3 regions of the Paenibacillus sp. BC26 genome follow, and region 1 is predicted to be linked to each of the others. Evidence: riboswitches for the same ligand, from Rfam matches in the RefSeq annotation. Region 1 holds a riboswitch; each other region holds the start of a gene.
The links. A riboswitch is a leader RNA that binds a small molecule or an ion and turns the genes downstream of it on or off. The one in region 1 is predicted to bind ZMP and ZTP.
Positions count from the first base shown of each region.

Region 1 (10,007 bases):
TGCAGCTCCCTTCGGTACGCTAAAGAAGAATTCGCTAGCCGGACTGCTGACACCCGGAATGTTCTCGATCTCCAGCTTCTTGCCAGCTCCATCAGCCACCTGCAGCTTCCGGTTATCATCATGCAGGTACACACCGAAAATGCCATAATCTCCGACTTGGAAATCATTAGAATGGCGAGCGACCAAGGAAACTCTGACCTTCTCGTCCATCCGGTCTGTAATGGCCGTTATGGAGACGCCGGCAGCTGTATCCGTTGCACCTAATTCCGAATAACTGGCGTAGGTCGCAGCCCTCGACAGGTTAACGTCCACTTCAACAGCAGGATCAAGCGGCAGAATCAGTTGAACGGATCCGCTAAGGTCCAGCTTGCCTTTATGCCAGAAATCGGAGGTCCACTTCGCCCCACCCCAAACGGCCATAGAAGAATCCAGGGTGAACTTCATTCCCTTCTCATTCACGACCTCAATCTGTTTGAACCGCGGCGCATCTGTCCCTGCCATCGTGATATAGGTCATCTCTTCATCGGACATGAATCCCGTGATAAGAATCGACCCATCCCCGACCTTAACCGTAATCGGCTGCTTCATCACATACCGTTCCATAGGAACGTCTTCTTCTTTCACAATGCCGATACCCGGCACAAATTGCAGCGCCTTCTGAAGGGCGGCCCATACTCTGGAGTGGTCTGCCAGTGCCGCCATCAATAGAAATACGGCTATCGCTGCTGCGACCGCGGCAATTCTTCGCTTCTTTGCCGGTTGCATGGCGCCGCTTATTGGAGTGCCGATGGCTTGCTTCTGTTCCGCAGCCGCTTGTTGAATGCCCAGTCGACTTCTCAGCCCCAGCTCGGGAGGTATAGGTATCGATTCCAACCGCTCTTTAATTGGATTTGAACTCACGGCTATCCCCCTCCTCTACTCGCATTCGAAGCTTCTTAAGCGCCCGGTACAGCAATGTTTTGCCCGTTCCCAGCGGAATGCCCATCATCTCAGCCGCTTCCCGGATCGTAAAATCATAATAAAACCTCAGCAGGATGACGTGCTTCTCCTCCGCCGTCAAGTATGCTATGAGATCCCGCAACGATACGGAAAGCGGAATATCTTCTTCGTCCTTTACAGCCGTCAAATGGTCCAACAAGTCCGGACTCCATTGCACTTCTTTCTTTCGTTTGCGCAGCATGTCGATCGAACAACCGATGGCGATCTGGATGAGCCATGTTTTGAAGTACTGCGGTTCCTTAATCGTTGCGATCGCTTTATACGACTTGTAGGCCGTTTCTTGTACGACGTCAAGAGCATCCTCCGAGTTGCCCAAATAAACATAAGCCGTTCGGTAAATATCCGCTTCATATTGCTGAAACAGCTCTAAAAACGCCTGCTCATCACCTTGCTGCGCTTTCTTGACCCGCTCGATAATCCCCATCACCTGCTTTACTTTTACCTGCCTAACGATTAGACGCACAAGATCGCCATTTGGCTCTGCTTTTCAAATAAACGTTTCCCTCTTGCAGCCTCTGCCTCTTTGCCCCCAATACAAAAAGCCGAGAAGCTCCACTAACGGAGTTCCCGGCCTTCATTTATTCCACTCACCTGTTACTTCGCAATATCCTCGTAAAAGTGTCCCGCCGCGGTGCTGACATACGGGCCCAGCCAGAGGTATCCGATACCGAGCGTCGGGATGCACAGCAATGCCCATCCGATGAAGGAGAGGTAAAGCGTAAACAACCGCCACTTGTTCCCCGCCATCAAGGCTTTGCTTCGGTCGATCGCCTCAAGGGGCGCTATACCCGGATTATCCCGCAGGATGAAATAGGATTGCGAATAGCGAAGGGCCGCGATAATACCCGGAACGATGAGCAGCAGCGTCCATAACATCGTAAAGACCGCCATGACAACGTAGACTATGAGCGTTTCCTTGTACCGCTGAAACCCGCGAAAAATATCTGCCGCCGCCGGGATCTTCCCTCGCGCGAAATCCAAATAATGATTATAGATCCCATACGCCAACGGAGCCGTCAACAGAACGTTAATGATCCATCCGATGTAGTCGATTTTATTCGTGATGCTGCTGATTAGGCCTGAAACAACCATGTACAGCAAGAAGTGAAGTACAGCCGTCTTCCAGTTGCCGGCTAAGCTTTGCCTTGCTTGAGCGCGAATCTCTGAACGACTAAGCATATATCAGTTTCCCCCCGAAATAGTATCGTTTAGCTTCAAACTATACTACGTCGGATAGAGCGGATTTAGTCCGATTCGGTTTATTTCGTCGTTTCCTTCCCTTGCACGGCTGCACTTACATCCCTTCCGCCAATAGGCCGGGAGAGCAGTTCAATCAACGAAAGCGGTGTATCGGCCATCTCGATCTGATCTCGCATTTCCGGACTCTCGTCCTCCATCTCTTGCATCGATTTATATAGATTATATAACAATCCCATTATACGGATCCTCCAACCTCGGCAAGCATGCCGACAAATTGTCTGCCAAACTGTTTGCAGACCTCTTTCTCGGCGGGACTTGGCCCGAATTCTATTTTCAGCCCATCGAGCACAACCTCTGAGCCCAGTTCCTTGAGTTTATCCACTAAGATGTCTACGGCAACTCCGTAAGCAGAGTAAGAGGAATCGCAAGATCCGAACACGGCGGACTTGGTTCCCTGCAATTGCAGGCCGTTCATTTGCGCATAGTAATCAAGAAACTCATCAGGCAGCTCGCCGTCGCCCCACGTATACGCACCAAGGACAATACCATCGTAAGCCGCCATGTCGGCAGCAGCAGCATCCATTACCATCTGAACCGTGAGTGTACCGCCTGCTTCACGAATGCCTTGTGCAATTGCATCCGCCATATCCTCCGTATTACCTGTCATGCTCGCATAAACCAGCAGTATATTAGCCATGCTTACAACACTCCTTTACCCTATGTCTCCATAGTCTCTTGCTTGGGTGTGCGTTCCTTACGTCCCGCATTTCCTCTCTCATATTAGTTGATAATGATTCTCATTGTCAATTAATCTTTTGAAAATAGTTCCTTTTCCTTGATGACCTTTGTCCATTTAGAGAACAATGTGCAAGTACGATGGGTCTGATTCAGCGGGAGCGTGCCCATGTTAAAAAGGCCGGAACCCCTTGTGTAGCAAGGAGTTCCGGCCTTTGAAGCCAAGCATTTATTGGTACAGGACAACCTTAGCCATATCCGCTATGCGGTACAGCTTGTCTTTGTTAGTAAGTGATCGAGTAAGCACGCGCAAGCCCAGCAAAGTGTTGTGCAGGCTCTCAGCGAGATCCTCAGCGCTCCGTGTCGACGTAAAATCGCCGTTCTGCTGCCCCCTGCTGATCACATCAGCGAGCATTTGCTCCCAGTAAGCAAAGCTCTCGCTCACTTTGGCTCTTGCCTCGGGATCGCTCGAAGCCAGTTCAACCGCCATATTCACCATCATGCAGCCAACAGGATTATCTGCACTCGTGCCCTGGATCGTGTAATCGAATATAAAATCGATTGCCTGCTTCGGCGTAGAGTTCGGAATGAGCGCACCGAGCCGATTGTTGGTCAGCGTTTTGTACCGGTCAAACGCCCTTAGATATAGCATATGTTTATCGCCGAACGTATCGTACAAGCTTCTGCGGTGAATGCCCATACGCTCGACAAGATCATTAATCGATGTTTTCTCGTAGCCCTGCTCCCAGAACAGCTTCATTGCCTTCAGCAGCACGACGTCTTCTTCGAATTCTTTCGCTCTAGCCATAAGCATACCCCTTTCCAGTCGATTTTACCATATTGAGAACAATCGGTAAAGAATCCCCTGACAAGGTGTCCTATACTCCGGCGGCTTTTAGGCTTAACGATATACCGGTGCACCGAACGGGGATGAGCCGCCGCCTCCGTCAACACTGATTTCGGCGCCTTGCACGTACGAAGCATCATCCGAAGCCAGGAACAAAGCTACGTTTGCGATTTCTTCCGGTTCACCCAAACGGTTTAGCGGAACCGATCGCGTGAGCTTGGCTTCCATTTGCGCCAGCCCTTCCGGCTGACCCCAGATCGGTGTGCGAGTAGGGCCGGGAACGACTGTATTTACGCGAATGCCTCTAGGCGACAATTCGGAAACAAACACTTTCGCCATGCTCGCAACGGCCGCTTTGCTCGCTGCATACGCTGCCCATCCCGGGCTTCCCGCATTAGCAAGCACCGAACCGTTCAGGACTACCGAAGCGCCTTCCTTCAAGTAAGGCAATGCGGCTTGTACGGTGAAGAACACGCCCGTCACGTTCACGTTCATGACTTCCTGGAATGCGGCCAGCTCCGTACCGCCGAGCGGAGTATGACCGCCAATGCCGGCATTGGCGAACACGACATCCAGTCGGCCGAATTTCTCAACTGCTGCAGCCGTTGCCTTCTCCAGGCTCTGCGGATCGGTTGTTTCGGCTTGAATACCGAAGCTGTTCGACGCACCAAGCTCCTCCACTGCTTTGTCCAGCGTAGCCTGATTACGACCTGTGATGACAACCTTAGCTCCCTCAGCTACAAACAACTTCGCCGTTGCAAAGCCGATCCCGCTGTTACCACCTGTAATGAATGCTACTTTACCGTTTAATTTACCCATTTTGTATCGCTCCTTTGTCATTTGTTTATTATGATGCACCAATTGAGAATGATCATTCTCAAAAGAGTAAAAAAATAAAATGTACTGCAAACTATGCTTGGCTGCCAACTTGACCGCAGCCCTTACGGGAATGATCGTTCTACTATTGCGAATAAAAAAGGAATGCATCCTCACTCACGATTGCTTCCTTCTTGCTTACGAATTGATCATATCATATTGGGAACGATCAGTAAAGAATAAATTTAAAGCTAGCCCACTCCTGTGGACTAGCGCGATTTCTTCATGAGCGCACCCAATCGTATTCCATCAAACTTGCTGCCAGAAGCGCCCGTTCCTCGCCCAGCAGCTTACCTATTACATACAAAGACGCATCGATCCCCGCTGAAACACCGGCCGACAAAATAAGCTTCCCATTGTCCACATAACGCGCTTCTTCATGAATTTCTGCAGATTCCGGCGCTATTGCCCGCAGCTCATGCATCGCAAGGCGGTTCGTAGCCAGCTTCAATCCATCTGCCAGCTGAGCCTTCACTACCAGAAGAGCGCCTGTGCACACGGACAGAAGCAGCTCCGCTTCTCCGGCAGTTTGGTTGATCCAGTCCAACATGACAGGATTGTGCATTTCGGTTCTGGTGCCCGGTCCTCCGGGAATGACGAGAATGTCCGGCTTCGGACAAGTCCGGAAGCTGTAGGCCGGGTTAATGCTCAGATTGCCAAGCGCATGAATCGGACCATCATGTTCAGCTACGGTAAACACATTGAAGTCCCGGCCATAGTTGCTGCCGGATAGGAACGCCTCGAACGGCCCTGCAAAATCCAGCACTTCCACGCGATCAAAGATCAGAATCGCTACATGTCTTGCCTGCCGCACCTGCTCCATCTCATCATCTCCCATGAAATAATAAAAAGCGCTCAGTCCAAAGACCAAGCACTTCGCCCAGGCGTACGGCATATGAATATGTGCTCCCTCGTGGTACTCCACGTTTACGCCAGTCACACACACCGAATACTGCTTATATTGTAGTCCGAATATTTAGTCAAATCAACGATGAAGTTCTATTAGGGCTGCATCGGCCTTCCCTTGCCCGATTGTCCAAATACCACTCGGATAACAACCTCGGCTGCAAGCAGTAGGAAGAGAATAGCCCCATAAACGCCGATTGTGTAGCTGTGCGTATAGGACAAACCGAATCCTTGGTGAACTACATAAGTAATCGCATGAATGCACAAATTCGTGTAGCAGAACGCGTAGCTTCTGATCATCCAATTGCGGTGGGCGATGCGCTGTTTTCGTCTTATTTTCACAATCGCGATCACCGTCATGGCCGTCCACAGCATGCTCAGCAGGTTCAACGGAACGCTGTTCAGCTTACCGCCGGTCGCATAAGGCGCCATGTAGCCGGAAGTGAGCACTACGACAAGGATCGCGCCAAAATAAACATACCCGATAGCTCGGTGCGCGCGCCGGTAATGGGTCTGAACCTTCGTGGCAAAATTAACCGCTCCCGCCGCCATCGCGATACTCGCACACACCACATGGACATACATCACATTAAGCCAAACCGGCTTGTTTAACGGATGCTTTAGGTTGATCTTGTGACTCAGAAAACGCTCCGCCTGGGGATCCACGAAGAAATTGATGGTGATCACATATACGATAAAGCCGACCGCAATCGTCAGCATAAACCGATAGAGAATTTTAGACTTCTGCATAGCTGGGCTGTACCTCGTTTCAAAAATGAAAACTCAACGCCGCGGTCCTCCGCACAAGCACAGCGCTCATCGGAACCGGAATTGTTCAAAATGAATGGAACCCGCCACCCCGATAAACCGATGCGAGATCCGCCATCCTCGGTAGCCTATCCGCATAACCCGCCGAACCCCCGGAATCCTCGGCGCCACCGATAGGAGAATGAGCAGGACAAAACCCCCAAAAGCAATATAGCCGGGAGCCCGTCCGGGAGGGACCTCATTCGGATTAAGCGGCATGACGAGCAGATGGAGGAAAAGCAGCAGAAATACAAATATACCCGCGTTCCGGTGGACGACATACAGCTTATCCAAGCCGCCTAATAATCGTTCCAATACCCGGATTCTCGTTGCGAGCAATAAGGTGAAGGCCATCATAATCATCATTGTCGAGCCGATCACTTCGCCCAGATGACGCTGGGCAAACGAAGGCTGAAGCCCGTGATCCACAGGTGGAAAAGCAATCCACACGGCTGCATTAATTAGCGGTAGCAAGAAAATAAAAAAATGGCGAGGCTGCAGCATGTACGTGCTCCTTTTTCGAGAAGAATCCTTACTTCTGATTCTACCATAGACCCCACTCGAAAAATCTCACAGTACGATGAACATCTGCGTATAGCCTCACCATAATTTGATTACTCTTGGCTGAATTCGACTTTCTTGACCCAGCCGAACGGATCCGCAACGGCACCGGTTTGGATGCCTGTCAGCGTATCATAAATCGACTTCGAGAGCTGGCCGGTCACGCCTTCGCTGATCACGAGCTTCTCTCCGTTCCAGTTCATTTCGCCGATAGGCGAAATAACGGCTGCGGTACCGGTTCCGAAAGCCTCTTCCAGCGTACCGTTGCGACCCGCTTCATAAAGCTCCTCAATGGAAAGCACTCTCTCCTCAACAGGAACATCCCAGTGCTTAAGCAGCTGAATAACCGAGTTGCGTGTAATACCCGCTAGAATACTGCCGTTCAGTGCAGGCGTTACGACCGTTCCGTTGATTTTGAAGAACACATTCATACTGCCGACTTCTTCGATATATTTGTGCTGCGTGCCATCGAGCCACAGAACCTGCGTGTAGCCTTCTTCCTTAGCGGCTTGCTGCGACTTCAAGGCCGCCGCATAGTTGCCGGCTGTCTTCGCTTCACCCACGCCGCCTACAACTGCACGAACATAGTGGGATTCCACGTGGATTTTGACCGGATTGATTCCTTCCGGATAGTAGGCGCCAACAGGCGACATGATAATGATGAATTGGTAATTCTCGGATGGAGACACGCCAAGCGTCGCTTGTGTGGCAATGACGAATGGGCGAATATACAGCGATGTACCCGGCAGATCCGGAATCCAGTCTTGATCGACTGCGATGAGCTGCTCCAGCGCTGCAATGGCCACATCAATATCCAGATCAGGCACGCTCATACGATCGTTGGAACGGTTCATACGGGCAAAATTATCGCGAGGACGGAACAACTGAATGCCGCCGTCTTCGGTTTTGTAGGCTTTCAAGCCTTCGAAGATGGTTTGTCCATAATGGAACACTTTCGCGGCCGGGTCGAGTACGATCGGCTGGTACGGCGTGATGCGCGGGTTATGCCACTCTTGCTCGACACTGTAGTCCATTACAAACATGTGATCGGTAAAATAGATACCGAAACCTAGCTGATCCTGCGCTGGCTTCGTCTTCTTGTTCAGACTGCGTTCGATCGAAATGGCGTTATTGGCTGCTGTCATGGTTGAATCACTACTCCCTTACTTTCTAATTGGTGATTGCATACTACCACCTGTTGAGGTATATATAAAATATCTATTCTGTTCACTATCCATACCTTTAAAGTATGCAAAGAGAATATAAATTGGGGATGTTTAAATGGACTTTCGACAGCTCAAATACTTCTTGGCCATTGCACAGGAGAAGCAGATTACACGAGCGGCGAAGCTGCTGCATATGGAGCAGCCGCCCCTTAGCAGGCAGCTCATGCTGATGGAAGATGAGCTCGGCGCCCAGCTGTTCGAGCGGAGCCGGACCCAGCTGACATTGACCGCTGCAGGGCGGCTGCTTAAGGACCGGGCAGAGTCGCTGCTGCTGCAATTAGACGAGACCATGAAGGAAGTCAAAGAGCTTGAGCTTGGTGTGCGAGGTACGCTCTCCCTGGGTGCGGTTGTTTCCTGCGTTTCCATACTCCCGGGGCCGATCCAGCAGCTGCGCGAGAAGTTCCCTCAGGTCACGTTTAAGATTGCCGAGGGCGACCATTACCTGCTGGGCGAAATGCTGGAGAGACGCTCGATTGAGCTCGTCATATCCAGATTGCCGTTCGAGGCTCATCTGCTTCCGAACAAGCTGGATATGCTCCCGCTTCCTTCCGATCCTTATGTTGCCTTGATGCCTGCCGCATGGGCTTCCCCCGGCAGAGGGAACGATATCAGCATCGAGGAGCTCGCCCAATATCCGCAGCTTACATTAAAGACCGACAAAACAATCAAAATGCACGAGCAGGTCGTAAACGAATTCCGCCGTCACGGCTTTGAGCCCAACATCATCTGCGAATGCTCCAGCGTCGCCATTATTATGTCCCTAATTGCCGCAGGAATCGGCGCAACGGTGTTTCCGAAATCGGTTATTTCCTCGTTTCCCTCCGGTGACGTGATCACGCTCCCTATTCGCGACGCCGATTTTCAATCCGAGGTCGGCATTCTGTGGCTGAAGGACCAGCTGCTGTCCAAACGCGCTCAGCATTTTATCGAATGTTTTCAATAGTCCTCGCTCGCGACAACCATACGAAAGGCCGATATTGCTCCGTCCAAGGAGAATGTCGGCCTTTCTTTGATATTAAAGCTCGTCTTCACGCTCATCTGAACTCGTCGAATCTTCCACTGATAACGCTGCCGATCGTGAAGCCGATGGCATGGCTGGCATAGACACTCAATCCCCTGAATATGTTGTCTTGTACCTCCGATTTGCGCAACCCAATTAAAGGGGCGAATCTGAATGATGAGACGATATCTTGCGATGCTCGCGAATGTAGTGCTGTACGTAGCCATGATTATTGCCGCCATCGTGATTTACAATGCAGCTGTAAATCCGCTGACGGAGTGGGGAACCTTCGGAGAAGGCGAACAATTGCCTGCGCAAGCTTTTATCGTGCTGGTGCTGTCCGTCGTGTTGTGTTATCTGGCATATAAGGTCAAATACAAACTGATGGATTCGCAGACGCCGCCGGGCTTTATACGGATGCAGCAGTACCTGCCGATTTCAACCTTACAAGCCGTGCATATGATCACCGTCGGCATCGGGTTTGCTTTCTTCTTCACCGCCGCCCTCAAGCTCCTGCTCCATCAAGGGGTAAGCGAGCTGGCAACCTTCACTAATCAGTATGCCGACGTTCCGACCGGCTACCTCATCGTCTCAGCCGTCATCAACACCGCGCTGGAGCTCATCTTGTTCGTGGGCATCCTCTTCAATGAAGCGCGCCGCAATGTGGCCGTCTTCTGGGCGGTTCTCCTCGTTTCCATCATTATTGCCGCTCTTCAGCCTGGAGGGATCGCGATGCAGCTGCTTGGCATCCCGCTTGGCTTCCTGTATGGCTACATGTATATCCGGTTGCGGTCGATTTGGTCGGTCATCCTCATCGGCTGCATGTTTAATGTGTTGTTCTTTGCTTTTG
Region 1 covers NZ_FPAD01000006.1:91,167-101,173, forward strand. The annotation lists gene BM412_RS28845 (hypothetical protein) at 1-900, opposite strand, end outside; gene BM412_RS28850 (sigma-70 family RNA polymerase sigma factor) at 881-1,462, opposite strand; gene BM412_RS28855 (DUF975 family protein) at 1,594-2,178, opposite strand; gene BM412_RS32285 (hypothetical protein) at 2,259-2,435, opposite strand; gene BM412_RS28860 (flavodoxin) at 2,435-2,896, opposite strand; gene BM412_RS28865 (TetR/AcrR family transcriptional regulator) at 3,164-3,742, opposite strand; gene BM412_RS28870 (SDR family NAD(P)-dependent oxidoreductase) at 3,836-4,600, opposite strand; gene BM412_RS28875 (DJ-1/PfpI family protein) at 4,881-5,552, opposite strand; ZMP/ZTP riboswitch at 5,529-5,607, opposite strand; gene BM412_RS28880 (DUF2306 domain-containing protein) at 5,660-6,313, opposite strand; gene BM412_RS28885 (ferric reductase-like transmembrane domain-containing protein) at 6,380-6,874, opposite strand; gene BM412_RS28890 (branched-chain amino acid aminotransferase) at 6,985-8,076, opposite strand; gene BM412_RS28895 (LysR family transcriptional regulator) at 8,213-9,100, shown strand; gene BM412_RS28900 (CPBP family intramembrane glutamic endopeptidase) at 9,332-10,007, shown strand, end outside.

Region 2 (10,007 bases), on a different contig from region 1:
GCCCGAACATGCAAATGCTGAGCGTCGATAAGACGATTAAATTCGCAGAAAGCGATGATCCTTATACGCTGTCCGTGGATGCTCCGCTGCAGCCGATCGGGGAAGCGGCGGATGTCATCTTGCTGTTCCTGCCCTACATGCTGATCCCGATTCTCCTTATTGCAGTGGGTGGTGCGCTCATCTATTCAAGGTTAATCGCGCGGCCCCTTCTCTCGCTTAACCGAGTGGCAAAGCGGCTGGCCAAACTCGACTTCTCTGTAACGAAGCCTGCGCTGAACACGAAGGATGAGCTGGGTGAGCTGTCGTTTAGCCTCAGCAAATTGGCGGTTAATTTGCAGCTGACGATGGGGGAGCTGCAGGATGCCAACGCGCAGCTCAAGAGCGATATCGAGCAGGAACGTGAGCAGGAAGCGAAACGGCGGGAATTTGTGGCGACGATTTCGCATGAGCTCAAGACGCCGATAACGGCGGTCAGCGGTCAATTGGAGGCGATGATTGCTAACGTGGGCTCCTACCGCGATCGGGACAGATATTTGCGCCAATCGTATACGATTATGCAGGATATGGATAAGCTTGTGCACGAGATCCTGGAGCTGTCGAAGCTGGAAAGCCGGGATTTCCGTCCGCTGATGCGCAAGGTGGATCTAACCGAATTGGTACGGGAATCGATGAATAATATGAGCTACTTGGCAGATGTCAAACATATGCAGCTAGAGGTCGAGCTGCCGGAGGAAGCGATGATTACGGCCGATGAGCGGCTCATGTCGAAGGCTGTGGCGAACATCATCACCAATGCCGTTCAATATTCCGGCGATGCGGAGCGGGTCGTTGTTCGGTTATCCGAGGAGTATTGCGCAGCAGATGAGGGGAGCGAGCTGCAGGTGAAGTCGCTGCATCCGTGGTACAGGCTGGAGGTGCTGAACACCGGCGTGCAGGTGGAGGAGTCGAAGCTGCCGCGATTGTTCGAGCCGTTCTACCGGGCGGAGCAGTCGCGCAGCCGCTCCACCGGCGGCAGCGGACTGGGTCTCTATATTGTCAGCAAAGTACTGGATGCTCACGGCGCTGAATATAGCATCGCCAATACGGCTGAAGGCGTACGCTTCAGCGTAAGGGTGCAGGGAGCGGCTTGAGCCATAGTAGGAACAGGGGAACCGGACATTAGATTCTGTCGCGAACGACAGCTAATGTCCGGTTTTTGAGTTGTTCGATTTCAGCGATAAGGGAAGTGCGTTTCGCAGCGTAATGGGCTTTTATCCCTTCATCCTTCAGTGCGGCTAAATTGATCTCCACCGTTAAGAGCGCGGATTGCGCAGCGGCTTCAAGGAGTAAAGCGCCGATACCGAGATCAGAGATGACATGCGCATTCGTGCAGGAAGCGATGCTTAGTGTAGACAGCAGCGCCGCTCTGCACACCTCCATCAGTCGGAGCGGAGCTTCGATGGCGGCAATGGTCGCGTTATGGAGCGCCTCTTGGCGAACAGCCTTTTCTGACTCATTCTGTTTAGGCAGCTTCAGTGCATGCATATAACCGTCGAAGGCTGAAATGTCCTCGGCGAGCAGCGATTCACACGCGGCGGAAAGCCGGTGCATCTCGTTCAATGCAGCGTTAACTTGAAGCCGTGCATCGGCGTACTTCTCTCCCTGCGAGAGATGGGCCGCCATTGCGGTCATGGCTGTGCCGAGGGCTGCGGCAAGGGCAGCGGCGCTTCCGCCGCCCGGAGTGGGGTCGGCGCTGGCCGCCTTCTCTAAGAAGCGGCGGATGGAATCATCCCATGATACTGTAGTCATCGTCACGCATCTCCTTTCATCGACGTTTGGATATCCATGGCTTTCATCAGATTGCGAAACAGAATCGCGGTCGTTAAGGTGCCGACTCCGCCGGGAACCGGTGAGACAGCAGCGGCCGCGTCGCTCAGATCCGAAGCGGCATCGCCGGTAATCGAACCGTCCGCAAGCTCGTTAATGCCTGCGTCGATGATGATTAAGCCCGGATGCACCATATCCTTTGTAATCATATCCGGTTTGCCAACCGCCACGATGGCGATTTCCGCATGTTTCAGCTGAGCAGCCAGATCCGGCGTCCTGGAATGGCAGACAGTCACGGTTGCATGCTCCCGTTGAAGGAGATGAAACAGCGGAAGGCCGACGGTCTGACCCCTGCCGACTAAAGCCACGTTGCGACCCTCTAGTTTGTACCCGTAATGCTTGAGTAACCCGATGCAGGCCTGCGGCGTTGCGGGATAAAGTCCCGTGTCATTGCCCGTGTAAACGGCTAGCTTATTAGATGGAGTGACGCCGTCGATATCTTTGGCAGGGGCGATGCAAGCTTCAATTGCAGCTGCCGATAGATGCGCGGGCAATGGCAGCTCCAGCATAATGCCATGAACGTCTTCATCCTCGTTAAGCGCAGCGATGACGCGCTTCAATTCCTCTTCCGAAACATCGTTCGCGAACGTATGGAGCTGAAACGAGATACCCAGCTTCTCGGCAATCTTCTGCTTGGAGCGCGCATAGTAAGCCGAGGCAGGATCGCCTTCGACCAGTAGTGTCGCCAGAGACGGCTGTTTTCCATTCTTCTTCCATTCCTCAACGCGGAGCGCTATTTCCGAATACACGAGCTCAGCCGCTTCTTTCGCCTTTAGAATAAGGGCCATTAGAGATCCTCTCCTTCATCCTGAATGTACGATCGATAAGAAACGAAAAAAAGCATTCGCAGACAGGCCGGTCCTCAGACATGGCCAGTCGCAAATACTTCTCCCCAGGCGAACGGTGTGATTCGATCCGCATGCTCCCTCGTGGTTCATTCCACTGATTTCGCCAGTTGCATGCAGCATTATTTTCCTAGAGTGTAGCACGAGGAGGTGCCTTTGAACAGGGCTGTGCTATAATGTTGCTGATTCTTGGGAAACTGCGAAAGGAGCAACGCGCTTGTGCTGACAAACTGGCTGTATCCCCATTGGCTGCGAAATCAAGTCATTCGCAACAAAATTATCGCGATCTATATTCCGCTGATCATTGTGCCGCTCCTTGTGCTGGGCTTTGCGTCCAATACCATCTATACGAATGCGATTGTAGACAAGACGATCAGCAATGTGAGCGACAACTCCTCGCTGATCATTACGCGCATGAATGGTATTCTCACGAATGCGGAAAGCTGCGCCAATATACTGACGATCAACTTAAACCGCGTCATTCAAGACCATAACAAAGGCGAAATCAGCCGGGAGCGTTCGCTGCTGCTGTCGACCTTGATTACCAATCAGCTTAGCTTCGCGCTGCTTGTTTTTCCGGATGTGGAGAGCGCTGCATTCATTGATACTTATGGCACGATCTATGGCACATCGGCTGCGATTGAGAACGCCGGCGCGCCTCAGCCGGAGACGCTTCTGCAGACCCCGATGATGAAGCGCATTCGCGAAACGACCGGCCAGAACATCTGGTTTCCGATGGACAAAAGAAGCTATCTGACGCTCGGAGCGGACGAGCCTGTTCTTACGGTGGGCAAGAAAATCAATAACATCTACACCGGCCAGGAGCTTGGGCTGCTGGTGCTTAATGTGAAGGAACAATCGCTTTCGGCGATTTACAATAACATCGGCAACGATCAAAGCGGCAGCTACATGCTGACCGATCAAGCAGGCACGATCGTCTCTTCTACGCATAAGGAGCAGCTGCTCAAGCCCGTGGAAGACAAGGCGCTTAGACAGTGGATCAATCAGACAAACAGCGGTTCGACAATCGATCGTTTCCTAGGGGAGAAGCTGCTTGTCATCAGCTCGGAAATGCCTAAATTCGGCTGGAAGCTGATCTCCATGGAACCGTTTAATGCGTTGACGGCGGATAATCGCAAAATTACGGCGCTCATCATGACCATCGGCTTCTTCTGTTTCTTGTTCGCGCTGATGGGCGCGGGTATTCTAAATCGGCTCATCGCCAGGCCCATCGTACTGTTGACCAAGTATATGAAGCTGGTGAAAGAAGGGAATCTTACCATTCAGCTGCCGGTCAAATCGAACGACGAGCTGGGCCTGCTCGCATCCGGCTTTAATACGATGCTTACGCGCATTAATTTGCTTCTCGATAATGTGCGATTCGAACAGAAGAAGAAGCGGGAGTACGAGCTGGCCCTGATTCAATCCCAAATCAAGCCTCATTTCTTGTACAATACGCTCGACGTGATCTATACGCTCTCGGAGATAGGGCGGGTCAAGGATGTGCAGCGCACAACCAAATCGCTGGCCGATTATTACCGCATCGTCTTAAGCCAAGGGAAAGAGGCGATTCCTCTTCAGGATGAACTGCAGGGGCTGCGCGATTATTTGGCCATTCAACGGATCCGCTATGCCGATGTGTTCGATTACCAAATCGATGTCCAGCCGGAAGTGCTCTCTTGCACCGTGTTAAAACTGACGCTGCAGCCGCTCGTGGAGAATGCCATCTATCATGGGCTGAAGACAAAAGGGACGTTCGGCCACCTCATCGTGACAGGCGGCATCGAAGGTCAGGATTTGCTGCTTACCGTTAAGGACGACGGAGTCGGCATTCCGCCGGAAAGGCTGGAGACGTTGTTGCGGCCAAGCGTTGATTCAACGAACACACCCGCCGCAGTGCTGTCTGCTGCCGGAAATACCGGCAGTTCGTTCGGGATGCGCAGCGTGGACAGCCGGATTAAACTGTATTTTGGAGAAGGGTACGGACTGACGCTAATCAGTGAGCCCGGCGTGGGAACAGAGATTCAAGTACGATTGCCTATGGAACAGCATGAGGAAACAGGAGGCGGCAGGCATGTTGAATTTACTGATCGCAGATGATGAGTCTATATTCCGTGAGTATTTACGCACGGTGCTGGACTGGGAGCTGTACGGCTACCGGATCATTGGGGAAGCGAAGAATGGGCTGGAAGCGCTCGAGATCGCGCAGCAGACAACGCCGGATATTGCGCTTGTCGATATTACGATGCCATTTATGGACGGGCTGGAGCTTGCGCAGCGGTTGAAAGAAGACTACCCCGGCATCAGCATTGTACTGATCACGGGTCATAATGAATTCGACTATGCAAGGCGCGCGCTCAAGCTCGGCGTCGAAGATTATATCTTAAAGCCCTTTTCCAAGGATGAGCTGACGCTTACGCTGCTGAAGCTGCAGGAGCATCACCGCAAACAGAGAGAAGAGCAGTCGACGCATTTGAAGAATCTGCAGCTCATGAAGGAGAGCGTGCTGAACCGGCTGGTCAGCGGAGAATTGGCGGAGCATGAGGACGTGCTTCTGCAGCAGCTCAGCTCTTACCAGCTGCAGCTGGATGCCGAGGCTTATGCGGTGGCATGCATTGAGATCGATGAGATCGATCGCAAGTGGGGCGAGGTAAGCGAACGGCTGCTGTGGAAATATGCCGTGACCAACATTCTTGCGGAAGCGATGGAAGATTCCGGAGGGAAGCCCGTTATCTTCAATGGACCGGAAGGGCGCATCATCTGTCTGTACGGTTTGCCGCATGGCACAGGCACCTCGAACACAGGCTCGCAAGCCCAGGCCGAGCTTCCGAAGCTGGAGCCGTTCGAGAAGCTGTGCATGCTGATCAAACGCTATTTGAAATTAACGATCACCATCGGGGTTGGCCAAATTTACAGCGGGATTGGAGGCATCCGCTGCTCATACGAAGAAGCGCTCACGGCGCTTCAGAATAAGTTCGTGCTCGGCAATGATCGCGTCATCGCTTTCGGGCAGCATATCTCGAAGGAAGGAACAGGCGTGCAATATCCGCCGGAGCTTGGCGATGAGCTGCAACTGCTGCTTCGCGCGCAAGATGATGTGAGAATCGATGCTAAGCTAAGTGAGCTGTTCCGGCACATCCGGGAGCAGAAGCTGTCTATCGACTATACTTATGTGATTTGCATGAGCCTCGTATCGGTCTGTCTCGGTTATGTCAGCGAAGCAGGCCAGCCTATCGAGGATTGCTTCGGCGAGCATTTCTTCCCGTATCACGAGATCCGCGAGCTAGCTTCCATAGACGAAGCGGAGCGGTGGATGAAGGAGCTGTTCACCAAGGCCGTCCACTATACGAGGCGATACAAGAAAACAAGATCGTCCATCATCGCGCAGGCGGCAAAAGCTTTCATCGAGGAGCAATACGGCGATGCCGAGCTTGGGGTAGAGAAGGTAGCGCAGCATGTATTCATCAACGCCAGCTACCTGCGCGCCGTGTTTAAGAAAGAGAACGGGATGACCGTCACGGATTACATCACGCATATTCGGATGAATAAAGCGAAGGAGCTGCTCGGAGCAGGCAACCGCAAGCTGTCGGACATTGCGGAGAGCATCGGATACAGCGACGGCAGCTACTTCAGCAAGAGCTTCAAGAAGTTCTTCGGCTGGTCGCCGAGCGAATACGAGAATCGGATAAAAGGGAATGAAACGATGCGCGGATAATACAAAACGCCATCGTTTTTTCCATTATCGGGGGAGAAACGGCATTTTATAATGAGAAACGTAAGGGAAGCACACAGTAATAGGGGAGGGTATTAAAGATGAAAAAATGGACACTAATGCTTATTTCAGCTGTGATGGTAACTGGTTTGGCGGCTTGCGGCTCGAATAACGACACAGAGAAAAACGCGAACACGGGCAGCACCAACAAGCCGGCCGAAGAAGGCACGAACGCTCCGGCAGAGAATACGGAGCCGGTGAAGCTGCGGATTTACGCGCAATATGCGGATGACGATACGAAGAAGCCTTACGATTATGCGGTTGCCGAGCTCAAGAAAGAAATGCCGAATGTGGAGCTGGAGCTCGACGTACAGGCGCAAGATGATGGACAGAAGCTCAAAACTTATGCAGCTACAGGCAATCTGCCGGATATTTTCCAAGCGGGTCTGGACATTATCAATACATTGAAGAAATCGGGCAACATTCTGGAGCTTGACCAATATGCCGACAAGTTCGGTTTCAAAGACAAAATGCAGCCGAGCGCGATGAACACGCTCGTTACGGAAGACGGCCACATCTATGCCTTCCCTTATGCCGGCAATGAGCTGGCGCTGATGTTCTACAACAAAGAGCTCTTCGAGAAAAACAACGTGAAGGTACCTACTACTTACGACGAGCTGATGACGGCGGTCAAAGCGTTCAACGAGAAAGGCATCACGCCGCTCTCCCTATTCGCGAAAGAGAAATGGCCGACAGTAGCCCTGTTCGATATGTTCGCGACTCGCACGGAGCCGGCCGGCATTACGAAGCTGGACAAAGGCGAGGCGAAAGCAAGCGACCCGGCGTTCAAGCAAGCGGCGGAGCAAATCGTTACGCTTGTACGTGCGGGCTTGCTGCCGAAAGGCGCAACGAACCTCAACTACGACCAAGCGGCAGCGCTGTTCCATGAAGGAAAAGCGGCGATGTTCGTCAACGGTCAGTGGGAAATCGATGCTTCGACCAAAGCGCTTGGCGACAAGCTGGCTTACATGTATATCCCGGCAGCAGATGCAGCGGCCTATGAAAGCGCGAAGCTGAACTTCAGCGGCGGCGGCGGTCCCGGCGGCTATGCGGTCAGCTCGGCAACGAAGGATCCTGAGCTTGCGGCGAAAGTAGCGGCGTTCATCGCGGAGAAATATGCGGAGTACAAATACACCGAGCGCGGTACGCCGATCGTGGCAACGAAGGTCGATAAAGCGATCATCAATAAATTCCCGCCAACGATGGAGCAGCTGGCCAAAGATATCCCTAGCATGAAAACAACCTCGTTCGCATGGGGATTGAGCAATCCGAAGTTTAAAGCAGCCATTGAGGATGCATCGCAAAATCTAATGACAGGCAACTATACGGCCGAGCAGTTCGTGCAGGATGTAGACAGTGCAATTGAGGCTTCGAAGTAAGGCGGACGTTTGAAGTATGTAGGACGAAACATGAAGCATGAAGCGTGAAGCACCGTCCGATAGCGGTGCGGCGCGTAAGCTAACCGGAAAAACCCATGCCGGCTTCCCGGTATGGGTTTTTCTTCTCTATAGGTTTGATTTCATAACAAAGGAAGTGGCGGCATGAGAAAATACCTGGGCAACAAGACGGCAATTCTACTGTTTATTTTACCGGCCCTTTTACTATATACCATCGTTGTGTTCTATCCGGTCGTGCAGGTCTTCTATCGCAGCTTGCTGGATTGGGATGGGTTGACCGAAGGGAAGTTCATCTTCCTCGACAACTATACGCGACTGTTCCATGACCGCATCTTCAGAACTTCCGTGTATAACGGCGCGGTGTTCGCGGCAGTCATTGCGGTTGTGCAAATCGTAATCGGCACGCTGCTTGCCTTCGCCGTAGCGGAAATCGCCATGCGCGGCCGTAAATTCGTGCGGATCAGCGTATTTATTCCCGTCGTGCTGTCCATCACGGTCGTGTGCCAGCTGTGGCTTGCGATGTATAACGGCGAGTATGGCTTGCTGAATAAGCTGTTTGAGGCGCTTGGCCTTTCGTACCGCCAGGATTGGCTGACGGATGAGAAGACGGCAATCTTCGCGCTCGCAGCCGTTAATGCTTGGCAGTACATGGGGTATCACTTCGCACTGCTGCTGGCGGCGGTCAAATCGGTTCCGGAACATTACATGGAAGCGGCACGGATCGACGGGGCCAACAAGCTGCAGGCCCATGCCCGCATTACGATTCCGCTGCTTTCCGAAACTTATAAGTTCTGCTTGGTGCTGGCGCTCACGGGCGGCTTGAATGCTTTTGCAAACATGTTCATTATGACCGGCGGCGGCCCGGGTACGACTACGTATACGCTAACCTACATGATGTATCGCTCGGCGTTCCGAGTTGGCGAGTTCGGTTACGGCAGCGCCTCGGCGGCGTTTCTCGTCATGGAATGTTTGGTCATTACGCTGCTGATTAACCGGCTTATCGCGCGCGATCCCATCGTATACTAGGAAGGAGATGCCATCTATGAGAATGTTTAAACTGAAGCACCCCGTGTCCAATTTGATGATATGGCTCTATGCCTTGCTCTCTATCTATCCGTTATTCTGGATGATCGCGTATTCGCTCAAAGACAACAATGAAATCTTCGTCACCAATCCGTTTGGATTTCCGACGCATTTCCGGTTCGAGAACTATGCAACGGCTTGGAAAAGCTTCAATGTGCCGCAGTATTTTACGAATAGCGTCATCGTATCGATAGCTACAGTCGTCGGAAGTCTGTCGCTTGCGGTGCTGTTCGCCTATGCGGTGGCGCGCATGAAATGGCGGCTTAGCGGCGCAGCCAGAGTCTATATGACGATCGGCATGTTTGTGCCGGTGCAGGTCATTATGATTCCGCTCGCGATTCTGATGCGCGATTTTCATCTGGCGAACTCCTATGCGACGCTGATTGTGCCGTATATCGCGTTCAATCTTTCTTTTGCCACCTTGGTGTTCTATGGCTTCTTCCGCAGTATCCCGGTTGAGCTCGAAGAATCGGCTTGCATCGACGGAGCATCGATCTATCGGGCGTTCTTCAGCATTATGGTGCCGATCATACGGCCTGCGGTTGCGACGATGATTATTTTCGTATTTCTCGCCGCGTGGAATGAATTTCCTATTGCGCTTATACTGATAACTAAAGAGTCTTTGAAAACATTGCCGCTTGGTTTACTCTTCTTCCAAGGTCAATTCACGACAGACTGGGGTGCGATGGGCGCGGCGATGACGATTGCCAGCTTGCCGACATTGCTGATGTATATGCTCTTTAGCGAGCAGGTGGAAAATGCGCTTACGGTCGGTTCGGCGGTTAAGGGGTAACGGTTCCATTTTCGGATGTACGGTAAAGGAGGAATGAACGGCATGGGCGAATCTTTCTCGGTGGAGCACCGGGCTGCGCGTCTAGAGCGAATGTCATCGGAGCTGCTCGATGTGCTTATCATCGGGGGTGGCATAACCGGGGCCGGGATTGCATGGGATGCGTCGCGGCGCGGTCTTCGGACAGGTCTTGTGGAGATGGGCGATTTTGCGCAAGGTACGAGCAGCCGCTCGACCAAGCTGGTGCATGGCGG
Region 2 covers NZ_FPAD01000004.1:258,798-268,804, reverse strand. The annotation lists gene BM412_RS24775 (sensor histidine kinase) at 1-1,130, shown strand, start outside; gene BM412_RS24770 (cyclodeaminase/cyclohydrolase family protein) at 1,159-1,788, opposite strand; gene BM412_RS24765 (bifunctional 5,10-methylenetetrahydrofolate dehydrogenase/5,10-methenyltetrahydrofolate cyclohydrolase) at 1,791-2,654, opposite strand; ZMP/ZTP riboswitch at 2,750-2,835, opposite strand; gene BM412_RS24760 (sensor histidine kinase) at 2,931-4,811, shown strand; gene BM412_RS24755 (response regulator) at 4,786-6,426, shown strand; gene BM412_RS24750 (ABC transporter substrate-binding protein) at 6,525-7,862, shown strand; gene BM412_RS32670 (hypothetical protein) at 7,900-8,028, shown strand; gene BM412_RS24745 (carbohydrate ABC transporter permease) at 8,025-8,906, shown strand; gene BM412_RS24740 (carbohydrate ABC transporter permease) at 8,923-9,756, shown strand; gene BM412_RS24735 (glycerol-3-phosphate dehydrogenase/oxidase) at 9,799-10,007, shown strand, end outside.
Region 2: it holds a riboswitch for ZMP and ZTP, as region 1 does, so the genes downstream of both, BM412_RS24765 (bifunctional 5,10-methylenetetrahydrofolate dehydrogenase/5,10-methenyltetrahydrofolate cyclohydrolase) here and BM412_RS28875 (DJ-1/PfpI family protein) in region 1, are expected to answer to the same signal.

Region 3 (10,007 bases), on a different contig from region 1:
GACCAGTTCACGGAAATCCTTGGTCTTCGTATCTTTGTCGCGAATAAAGGTCAGCTTATGCTGGATAAGCGGATGGTCGCAAATTGTGAGATTGCCCATAGTTCTATTCATCCTCCTGAAATGCTTCTTCAACTGACTATTATAACATTCGGCGCATTAATGTGCTATGTGGGCCATGGAACGCAAGAAACACATGCAAAGTATACCCGAAAGAGGTATGAATTACGTGAACCTGATCTCAGTCTCAACTACTGCCGCCACAGCTGCTTCCGCAGGATGAACCGCCTCCGGATTCGCCGCCGCCTCCGGAATCGCCTCCGCCCGAGCAGGAACTGCCGCCTCCGTTACCGGAATCGCCAAAGTCGCCGCCGTCATTAAAGTCAGAGGAATCCTGATCGGCGCCGCTGCATATCGGATCCGATCCCGCCCCGTCTCCGTTCGCGTCACGCTGTTCCTGGGTTTGATGCTCATCCATCTGATTATGAAAGTTGTCGCTCGGCCCGAATGAAGAGTAGAAAAACATCCCCGAGAGCACGCCTGTCGACATCATGTCGGAAGAGTCTGCTACACGGTTGTGGACGGGTTCGTCTTTGGACGATGCGAGCTTGCTTCCACGCTCAATTAAGTAATCGATGGTTGCATCCAAATCGCCAAACTGGGCTGCCGCCTTCTCATTGAAACGTTTGCTGCGCAGCTCGGAAGGATCTCCTGTTTCCAGCTCATACATGAGCTCCCTAGGCAGCGGAGTCCGATAAAAAGCACCCCATAGCTGACCGCTTACCGGCACAGGCAGAAACAGCTCGCCGTAGATCCAATCGAACCAGGCGCGTTCTCCCGGTGCAGGCTTCGCATCCGAACCGTGTGGAGCATGATGGATCGTCCCACCGCAGAACTGCTTGCAGAACTGCTCATACTCCCGGGTGAACATCAGCATTTCATGCCACACTTCATCCACGCGCACGCTGTACATCGGAACATTCCGAAGCACCCCGCACATGAGAAAATAACGCTTCAGCTCAAACCACTGCCACTGCCATTCCCCCTCGCGCATGCTCGGGGTGCGCTTCAGCACGCGGTCCTTCACGCGCGCTTCAAAGTCCGGCGACAGCGCGGCTTCGAGCCGCTCGGCAGCCGACCGCGCCGGATGTCCCTCGGGTACGCCGAGATATTCCGGAGGCTTGCGCATCGGCGGTGCAGTTGAAGATCGGCGGCCGCCGTTGCGGGTATTGAACCCGCTTGATCGTTGCTGCTGGGTCCCTCGGGATTGGAAGAGCTTGATGACAATAAACACTAATATAAGGATGAAAACAAATCCAAAAATGCTCATACGTGGAGGCTCACCGCCTTTGTTGGGATATAGGGCCATCATATCATGCCGAGGCTGATGTGCTGATTATTTTTCGCTAAATTTAGGAAAAGATTCGGGGTGATGATGCTCGTGTGGATGTCCTTGAAGTGCCTTACACCTTCGATACCTCCGTGGCACCTTCGATATTTCCGAGCCGCCTTCGACAGCCCCGAGTCACCTTCGACACCTCCGAGTCACCTCCGACACTTCCGAGTCACCTCCGACACTTCCGAGTCACCTTCGTAATAAGTAAATGTTGCACGAAGTGCAACAAAAGCAACTACTTGCGATCGGGAAGTTAGATATGTTGCGTAATATGCAACATTTAGCACCGTATAGGTTGTAAAAAGTTCATTTTCTAAGAGAAAGTTGCCTTTCGCGCAACATTCTTGGTGTTTTACGGTCAGGAAGGTGGAAATGTTGCATTTTGAGCAGCATTTGGGGTCCGAGTTGCCTATTGGGACAACCATAAATGAGCCAGTGAGGTGTCAACGGAATAAAAAAGATGGCATCAGGGCTTGGCTATCCCCTTTGCCATCCTCTACATTCCTTACCCCCGAAGCAGCAGGCGGTTAAAGTAGTCGATCGTGAACTGTACGCCTTTGTCGCCGAGCTCGCCCGTCCAGGTGTGGGAATGCGGTTCGATGCTCAGTCCGCCTTGGTAGCCAACCCCGTACAGGATCGCCATGAACGTGCCCCAATCCGTTTGATCCATGCCGGCCGGCGGATCGTCGAAGCGTTTGCCGTCAATGATGACCGAGCCTTTGATGTGGATATGCTTGATGCGCGAGCCCCAATCCACGATTTCTTTCAAGTAATCTTGTCCTGCATAACGGGCATGCGATGGATCGTACTTGATGCCAAGCTCCGGCAAATGGCCGTGAATGAGCTTCCACGCTGCATCGTCCACGATGTAATTGTTCCAGTGGCAGTTGTACGTCGCAATGGAAATCCCGCGTGTTTTGCCATATTCAATCAGGACGGAGAAGTAGTTAATCGCCGCCGTGATGTTATCGTAATAGGACAGCTCTTCGATGTAATTGCAGCCGCCTACGAACACCGGACAACCAAGCTCCTGGCACGCGTCGATAAGCGCTTGGGATGCCTTCAGCTCCTCTTCGTTGATGCTGCCATCCTTATTGATCCGATCCGGACCCCAGCGTCCGATGGAAGCAACCGCAACGCCTGTCCGCTCACTCGCGGCTTTCAGCTCCGGCACAAGGCTCGTGAAAGTAGAAGCAGGCGTGCCCACATTGACGCAAAACTCTAAAAAGGCCAAGCCGAGATTGGCCGCATAATCGAAGCTTTCAACACGATAATCTGCAATGATTCCAAGTTTCATGATCGGTTCGACTCCTTCGTTTTCATCCGATTACGGGCCGCCCCGAAACGTTTCGGATTGACTCGCACTCTCACTATATAACCTGCAAGAAAGCGATTGCAACATAAATTTATCGACAAGTGTTAAGGGGCTGGAGTGAGTGATTCCCGTGGGCGGTGGTGGAATAGCGGAATGGCTGCGGGCAGAGATCACTGGATGGCACGGTGTTGGGATGGCGCGTTGGCCACACTGTGGACAGTTGGTGGTGGACGACGAGTTGGTCACACTGTGGACAGTTGGCGGTGGACGACGAGTTGGCCACACTGTGGACAGTTGGCGGTGGACGGCCAGTTGGCCACACTGTGGACAGTTGGCGGTGGACGACGAGTTGGCCACACTGTGGACAGTTGGCGGTGGACGGCCAGTTGGCCACACTGTGGACAGTTGGCGAGGACGACGAGTTGGCCAGACTGCGGACAGTTGGCGGTGGACGGCGCGTTGGCCACAACTGTGGACAGTTGATGGTGGACGGCGCGTTGACCACACTGTGGACAGTTGGCGGTGAACGGCGTGTTGGCCACACTGTGGACAGTTGACGGTGGACGGCGCGTTGGCCACACTGTGGACAGTTGGCGGTGGACGGCGCGTTGGCCACAACTGTGGACAGTTGATGGTGGACGGCGCGTTGGCCACACTGTGGACAGTTGATGGTGGAATGGCGGTAACTGGCAGTAAGCAGTGGATAGCGGGTCGACTGCGGACTGCGTGCGCGGGACAATACAGCGGTGGGATGGCGGACGGCGGCAACGGAAAGCAAGCGGAGAACTACGGACGGCGAGACTGTGGAAAACAGGTAATTATGCGGGCGGGACAGCTAGAAATAGGACATCTAAAGATGCTGTTGTCAGCGGCGGGGCAGTTTTTTTGCTGTGGTGAGTCGCTAACGAATCGTAGCGGTCTTATTTGAGCGGAATTGGGCCATAAATTTTTCTAACGAATCGTAGTGGTCTTATTTGTGCGAATTGGAGCGGAATACGGTGCTTGGAGTCCAAATAAGACCTGTGGGATTCGTTAGATTTCCAAATAGGGTGATTTGGGCGAAATAAGACCTCTACGATTCGTTAGAGTTGAAGGTCCGGTTGTATGAGGGACAACGCCACCGGCAGACTACCGATTCCGGCTCGCATGCTGCGGAACGCAAAAGGTGGCATTGGGTTCTACCCTGCACTGCCTTCAGACTACCGATTCCGGCTCGGAGCATGCTGCAGAACGCAAAATGGCGGCATAGGTTTCTACCCTGCGCCACCTTCAGACTAACGATTCCGGCCAACAGCATGCATGCTGCGGAACGCAAAAAAGGCGGCACAGGGATCAACCCTGCTCCGCCTTTTGGTCAAACCGATATTAGTAAGTCATGCCAGGGTAAAGCGGGTATTGCGACACGAGGTCGCTGACCATACCGCGTGCTTTTTCCAGAACGGACTCGTCTTTTGGATTCTTGAGCGTCATAGCGATTACTTCTGCGATGGTAGCCATTGCGTCTACGCCCATGCCGCGGGAAGTCGCTGCAGGTGTACCGATACGGATACCGCTAGTGATGAACGGGCTGGTCGGATCGAACGGAATCGCGTTTTTGTTGACTGTGATTTGTACGGAATCGAGCACGTGCTCCGCGTCTTTACCTGTGATGTTCAGGTTGCGAAGGTCGATCAGCATCAAGTGGTTGTCCGTACCGCCGGAAACGATGTTGATGCCTCTCTCGATCAAACCGTCAGCAAGCGCCTTCGCGTTGTCGACAACGTTCTTGCCGTATTCTTTGAACGAAGGCTGAAGCGCTTCGCCGAAAGCTACTGCTTTAGCCGCGATAATGTGCATCAGAGGTCCGCCTTGGGAACCTGGGAATACTGCTTTATCGATTGCTTGCGCCCATGCTTTGCGGCAAAGGATCATACCGCCGCGAGGTCCGCGAAGCGTTTTGTGCGTAGTTGTTGTTACAAAGTGTGCGTGCGGAACCGGGCTCGGGTGCAAGCCTGCTGCTACAAGACCTGCGATATGCGCCATGTCAACGAAGAGCAATGCGCCTACATCGTTAGCGATACGGCCAAGCTCTTCAAAATCGATGATGCGCGGGTAAGCCGATGCGCCTGCAACGATCATGCGCGGACGGTGTTTGAACGCCAGTTTGCGTACTTCTGCATAGTCAATTGTAAAAGTGTTCTCGTTAACGCCGTATGCCACGAAGTTGTACAGAAGACCGGATGCGTTAACCGGGCTGCCGTGCGTCAAGTGACCGCCATGCGCGAGGTTCATACCAAGAACCGTGTCGCCTGGGTTTAGCGCAGCCAGGTAAACTGCCATATTAGCTTGTGCGCCGGAGTGAGGCTGCACGTTCGCGTGCTCAGCACCGAACAATTCTTTGGCACGGTTGCGTGCGATATCTTCGGCGATATCCACATGCTCACAGCCGCCGTAGTAACGTTTGCCCGGGTAGCCTTCTGCGTATTTGTTCGTCAGTACAGTACCCATTGCTTCCAATACCGCTTCGGAAACGATGTTCTCGGATGCGATAAGCTCGATGTTGTCGCGTTGACGCTGCAGCTCAAGGCCAAGTGCTTTCAAAATTTCAGGATCTTGTTTACGTAGGTTTTCCATGTTGATAAGTCCTCCTCAGTAAAATAAATATATTAGTCGCATGTGCCGGCATCCGTTGCCGGGCCTGCCGCTTCCCGCGTGTAAACCGCACGTTCCCCGCCAATCAGCTTCGGACGGGTGTAAGCCATTGTCAAATGCGCGGATCCGATTGCCCGGATCGTTGGTCGCACCGGTACCGCTACACGCTTCAAGTGCATGCCGATGAAGGTGTCGCCGATATCGATGCCCGCATGGGCCTGAACCGTCTCGGTCAGCACGGCATCCTGCAGTTTCTGGAACGCGTAGGCTGCCATGGAGCCGCCGGCTTTGCGCACGGGGATAGCCGAAACGAGCTCCAAACCATACCGCTCGGCGGCTTCTCTTTCCATAACAAGTGCCCGATTCAAATGCTCGCAGCACTGATAAACCGGATAAAACTGCAATTCTTGACGTACCTTCTCGACTCCCGCATAGATCGCGGCTGCCGTTTCCAGCGTGCCTGATGTCCCGATCCGCTGGCCGAGTACTTCGCTGGTCGACACGCCGATGACAAGCAGCTGTCCTTGGCGAATGCCGGACACGGCTGCAAGCTCGCGGACAACGGTTTCTACATCCTTGGTCAGCTGTGCCGAATCCATGCTGCTTATTCCGTGGCCGTGGTCGCTCATCGCTGGGTACGCCCCTTACTCGGATTTTGCCGCATCGGCATATTGTGCTTCAAGCTTCATCACTTTGTTCACGCGGCCGACATGACGCTCGCCGCCCGAGAACGGCGTCTCGAGCCAAATCCGGATAATCTCTTGCGCTACGCCCGGGCCAATGACGCGTTCCCCCATTGCCAGTACGTTGGTGTCGTTGTGCTCGCGGGTTGCTTTGGCCGAGAACATATCGTGCACCAGTGCGCAGCGAATGCCTTTGACTTTGTTAGCCGCGATGGACATGCCGATTCCCGTACCGCAAATGAGTATGCCGCGTTCAGCCTTGCCTTGCGCAACAAGCTCCGCAACAGGAAGCGCATAATCCGGGTAGTCTACGGACTGGGCGCAATCGCAGCCTACGTCCTCAATCTCGTGGCCAAGCGATTGGATAAACGGAACCAGCTCGTCTTTCAAGCGGTAGCCCGCGTGGTCTGCGCCGATGGCGATTTTCATAATCCATATTCCTCCCAATAGAACCGCACATGGCGGAAATTGTCGATTCACAATGGCATTAGTATACCTGATTTCGCCGAAAAAGACGAAAAAAGAGCAAGCATGCTTGCGCACGCTGCTCTTTGCCCAGGCGACCGGCCGTATGATCCGATGCTCCACCGTGGTTTAACCCACTTTCGTCGCCAGTTACATCGGAAACCGTCTTTAGTTGCTTTTATCATAACGGATTTTGGCTTCAAAATCAATCGTTGCCGGAAGAAACGGCGCTTGCCATCGTTTGACAGCGAGCGCAGTTTCACCTTATTAAAGAGCCACGAAAAGCCTTCAGACAAATACACTTATCCTTTCAGTCGATCGAGAAGACGGTTGAGCGCGGCTTCGATTTGGCTGGCGCTCTGCTCATACATCGCCAGCGAGCCGCCGAAAGGATCTTCCACATCGAAGCTCGGGATCTGCTGCTCCAGCTCAAGGAGCCTGGACCGCTCCTGCGGAGTCAGCGGCTGTCCCAGCGCCTGCTTAATCTGCCAGTTCGAGTACAGCCCTTCCAGCTCGGCGATGTTCGCCAACACTTTGGGATCCGTGTTCACGAACTCAAGCAGCGTATGCGTCTTGTCCACCGCAGCCGGAAAATGCTGCAGCAGCTGCCTTTTATGACTGGCGGTCATCGTCAAAATAAGATCTGCCCACGCAATCGAGCCGCCTTCGAGCGCCTTCGAGGTACCACTGTGCACAATATCACGTCTGGACAGCGCCGTCCGCGCATGATTGGAAACAGGCAGTCCATCGATCGTGGACACGCCTGCGGAACGAATATCAAGCTGCATGCCCCTTTGCTGGGACCTCGCCCGAAGCAGCGCTTCAGCCATTGGCGAACGGCATGTATTGCCCGTGCACACGAATAGAATCCGTTTCACGATTGATTTCACTCCTTATAAGATGCCGTTCTGTTAGAACAGGAACAGCAAACCGAATGTAAATAAAATGACGCCGCCGCACGCTTCCCCGTACCCGCCGAGACTTGTGCCTACCTTACGACCGAGCAGCAGCCCAAAAACGGACATCAAGCCTCCGGCAACGCCGAACAGCAGTACGGTCAGCAGCATGTCCGTATCGAACATGCCAAGTGAGATGCCGACAGAGAAGGAATCGATGCTCACGCCAAGCGCGAACAGCAGCATCCCCCATGAGCTTCGGTAGTCGATCGACTCCACCGCATCGCCGCGCAGCGAGCTGTAGATCATATGGCCGCCAAGCAGGAGCAGCAGCGCACCGGCCGCCGTCGTCGCCACGCCGCCCAGCAGCGTACTGACGTATTTGCCCGTGAAAATGCCCATGAGCGGCATGACCATGTGAAAAAGCGCAATGATCGCGCTAAGTTTTGCTATATCCATCAGCCGAATGCCCTTGAGCCCAATGCCGACACCCAGCGAAAAAGCATCCATCCCCAGTGCCACAGCAATAATCAGCAGCGTCAGCAATTGTCCGGCATGCATGCCCGCCTCCACCATTTCATCCTCTCCTTGTCCGCAACCTCTCCACAAGCATATGCGGACAAGGTTGGAAAGATGACCTGGGGAAGGTTGTGGGTGGCGCGGGTTTAGTGCGCTAGGGAAGTGGCGCTTGGCGCGCTGGTGGTACGGGTACGGGACGGTGACGCTTGGCGCACGAGTTGGCCGCAAGTAAGTGCGATCGCGCATGGCTTGGCGCGGCACGCGGAACTCACCGTCACTAGACGTGGACCACCGCGTGGCCGGCCGCTTTGGATAAGCGGTTCATGAGCGCATGGCCGATACCCTGCTCCGAGCAGGTTTCGGCCCAGATGCGCTGTACGCCGCGATTGTCAAACTCGCGCAGCGCATTGTAGAGGCCGTGCGCAGCCGTTTCGAGCTGCGCCAGGCTGCCGACGACGAGCACGCAGTCGGCGTCGTACCGAGCGGCATGCTCGGCAAAGGCGAGCACGCCCGTGCGCTCGCCGCGCGCTTTCGCTGCGCCGACTTCCGCCTCAATATAGGCGGAGACGGCGTCAGCGTCGCCCTTGACCAAGTGCATCAGCCCCTGCGGGGCGTAATGCGCATATTTCATGCCTGGCGAGCGCGGCGCCTGCGCTTCCGCTGCGGGAGCTCCCGCCGCCGAAGGCGCAGCAGCAGCGGCGGCAGCGGCAATGCCGGCGCCCGGAGCGGCAACGGCGTCGTAGTCGACCCGCGCCGCGACTTCGCGAAGCGCTTCGGCCGTCACGCCGCCGGGGCGCAAGATCCGCACAAGATCGCCGTCCACCTCGACGACGGTCGATTCAAGACCTACCCCTGCGGCGCCACCATCGACGATGCCGTCAATTAGGCCGCTAAGGTCCTCTCGCACATGCGAGGCCAGTGTCGGACTTGGACGGCCGGAGCGATTCGCGCTAGGTGCCGCCAGCGGACAACCAGACGCGGCAATAAGCTGCAAGGCTACAGGATGAGCAGGCATTCGCACCGCAACGGTAGCAAGTCCCGCAGTTACCCGCGACGACACCGCCCCAGGCTTCACCGGCAGCACGATGGTCAGCGGCCCCGGCCAGAATTGATCCATCAGCCTATCGGCAAGTATGGCTGACTCTCCTACCAGCGGAAGTGTCAGCTCCTCCAACTGCTTGCGATCCGAAATATGAACGATCAGCGGATTGTCGGAGGGGCGCCCTTTTGCCTCAAAAATCCGTTCCACCGCCGCCGTGCTCCGCGCATCGGCACCTAGCCCGTAAACCGTTTCGGTTGGAAAAGCAACGGTCCCGCCCTCTCGCAGTAAGGCTGCCGCCTCGTCAAGTTCACCGTCGCGCGGGTCGTGGCTGTCCGCTTCCCACAGTAATGTTTTTCGTAGATGGATGGTCAATGTCGTATCCCCAGCTTCTGCTTTGTTTTGCCCCATTATACCATATGCCGCCTCGCGCCATCCAAACGGCCATCCCTATACAATAAAAGCCCAATCGCAGGGTGCGCGACTGAGCTTATTTTATAGTTAGCTGAATAGGCTGCGGAAAAAGCTCATGATCGACTTGAAGATTTCCCACAGAAAAAACTTCACTTCCGGCTGCTTCGTTTCGCCTTCTTTTACGTTTTGATCGGCAGCTTGATCTTTGGCAGGAGCATCTGCCGCGGCCGAAGTTACTTTGGCATCGCTGTCTGCTTTTGCACCCACAGTTGCCGTTGCGGCCACCGCCGGAGTCGATGCTTCCCCGCTTACCGCATCCACGAAGCAGAGCGGCGGGAACAGTACACACCACCAGTTTTGTCCTGCACCTGCGCCAAGAGTGATGCGAAGCGCTTCGTAATTGCCGGCAGGGTACACTTGAGTGCCATATATTTTAGTTGGAAACGGCACATGGCCGAGTTCCGCTTTGAATCCATAGTGAAAACCACGCGAGCTGAGTTTGGCAGCAATAATGCCTTCGATGTCGCTCATATGATTGAGGATTGTAGCGCGAGCTTCCTCGATAGTTTGCGGTCCCGCTACCCAGTTGTTCATTTCGGCTACGATGGCATCACGAACTTCGCGTTTTACTGCTTGATCAGACGCATTATCC
Region 3 covers NZ_FPAD01000005.1:389,081-399,087, reverse strand. The annotation lists gene upp (uracil phosphoribosyltransferase) at 1-99, opposite strand, end outside; gene BM412_RS27760 (glycine-rich domain-containing protein) at 245-1,327, opposite strand; gene BM412_RS27755 (sugar phosphate isomerase/epimerase family protein) at 1,899-2,690, opposite strand; gene glyA (serine hydroxymethyltransferase) at 4,074-5,321, opposite strand; gene BM412_RS27740 (TIGR01440 family protein) at 5,354-5,968, opposite strand; gene rpiB (ribose 5-phosphate isomerase B) at 5,984-6,451, opposite strand; ZMP/ZTP riboswitch at 6,569-6,651, opposite strand; gene BM412_RS27730 (low molecular weight protein arginine phosphatase) at 6,790-7,365, opposite strand; gene BM412_RS27725 (manganese efflux pump MntP) at 7,399-7,959, opposite strand; gene BM412_RS27720 (L-threonylcarbamoyladenylate synthase) at 8,180-9,352, opposite strand; gene spoIIR (stage II sporulation protein R) at 9,443-10,007, opposite strand, start outside.
Region 3: it holds a riboswitch for ZMP and ZTP, as region 1 does, so the genes downstream of both, rpiB (ribose 5-phosphate isomerase B) here and BM412_RS28875 (DJ-1/PfpI family protein) in region 1, are expected to answer to the same signal.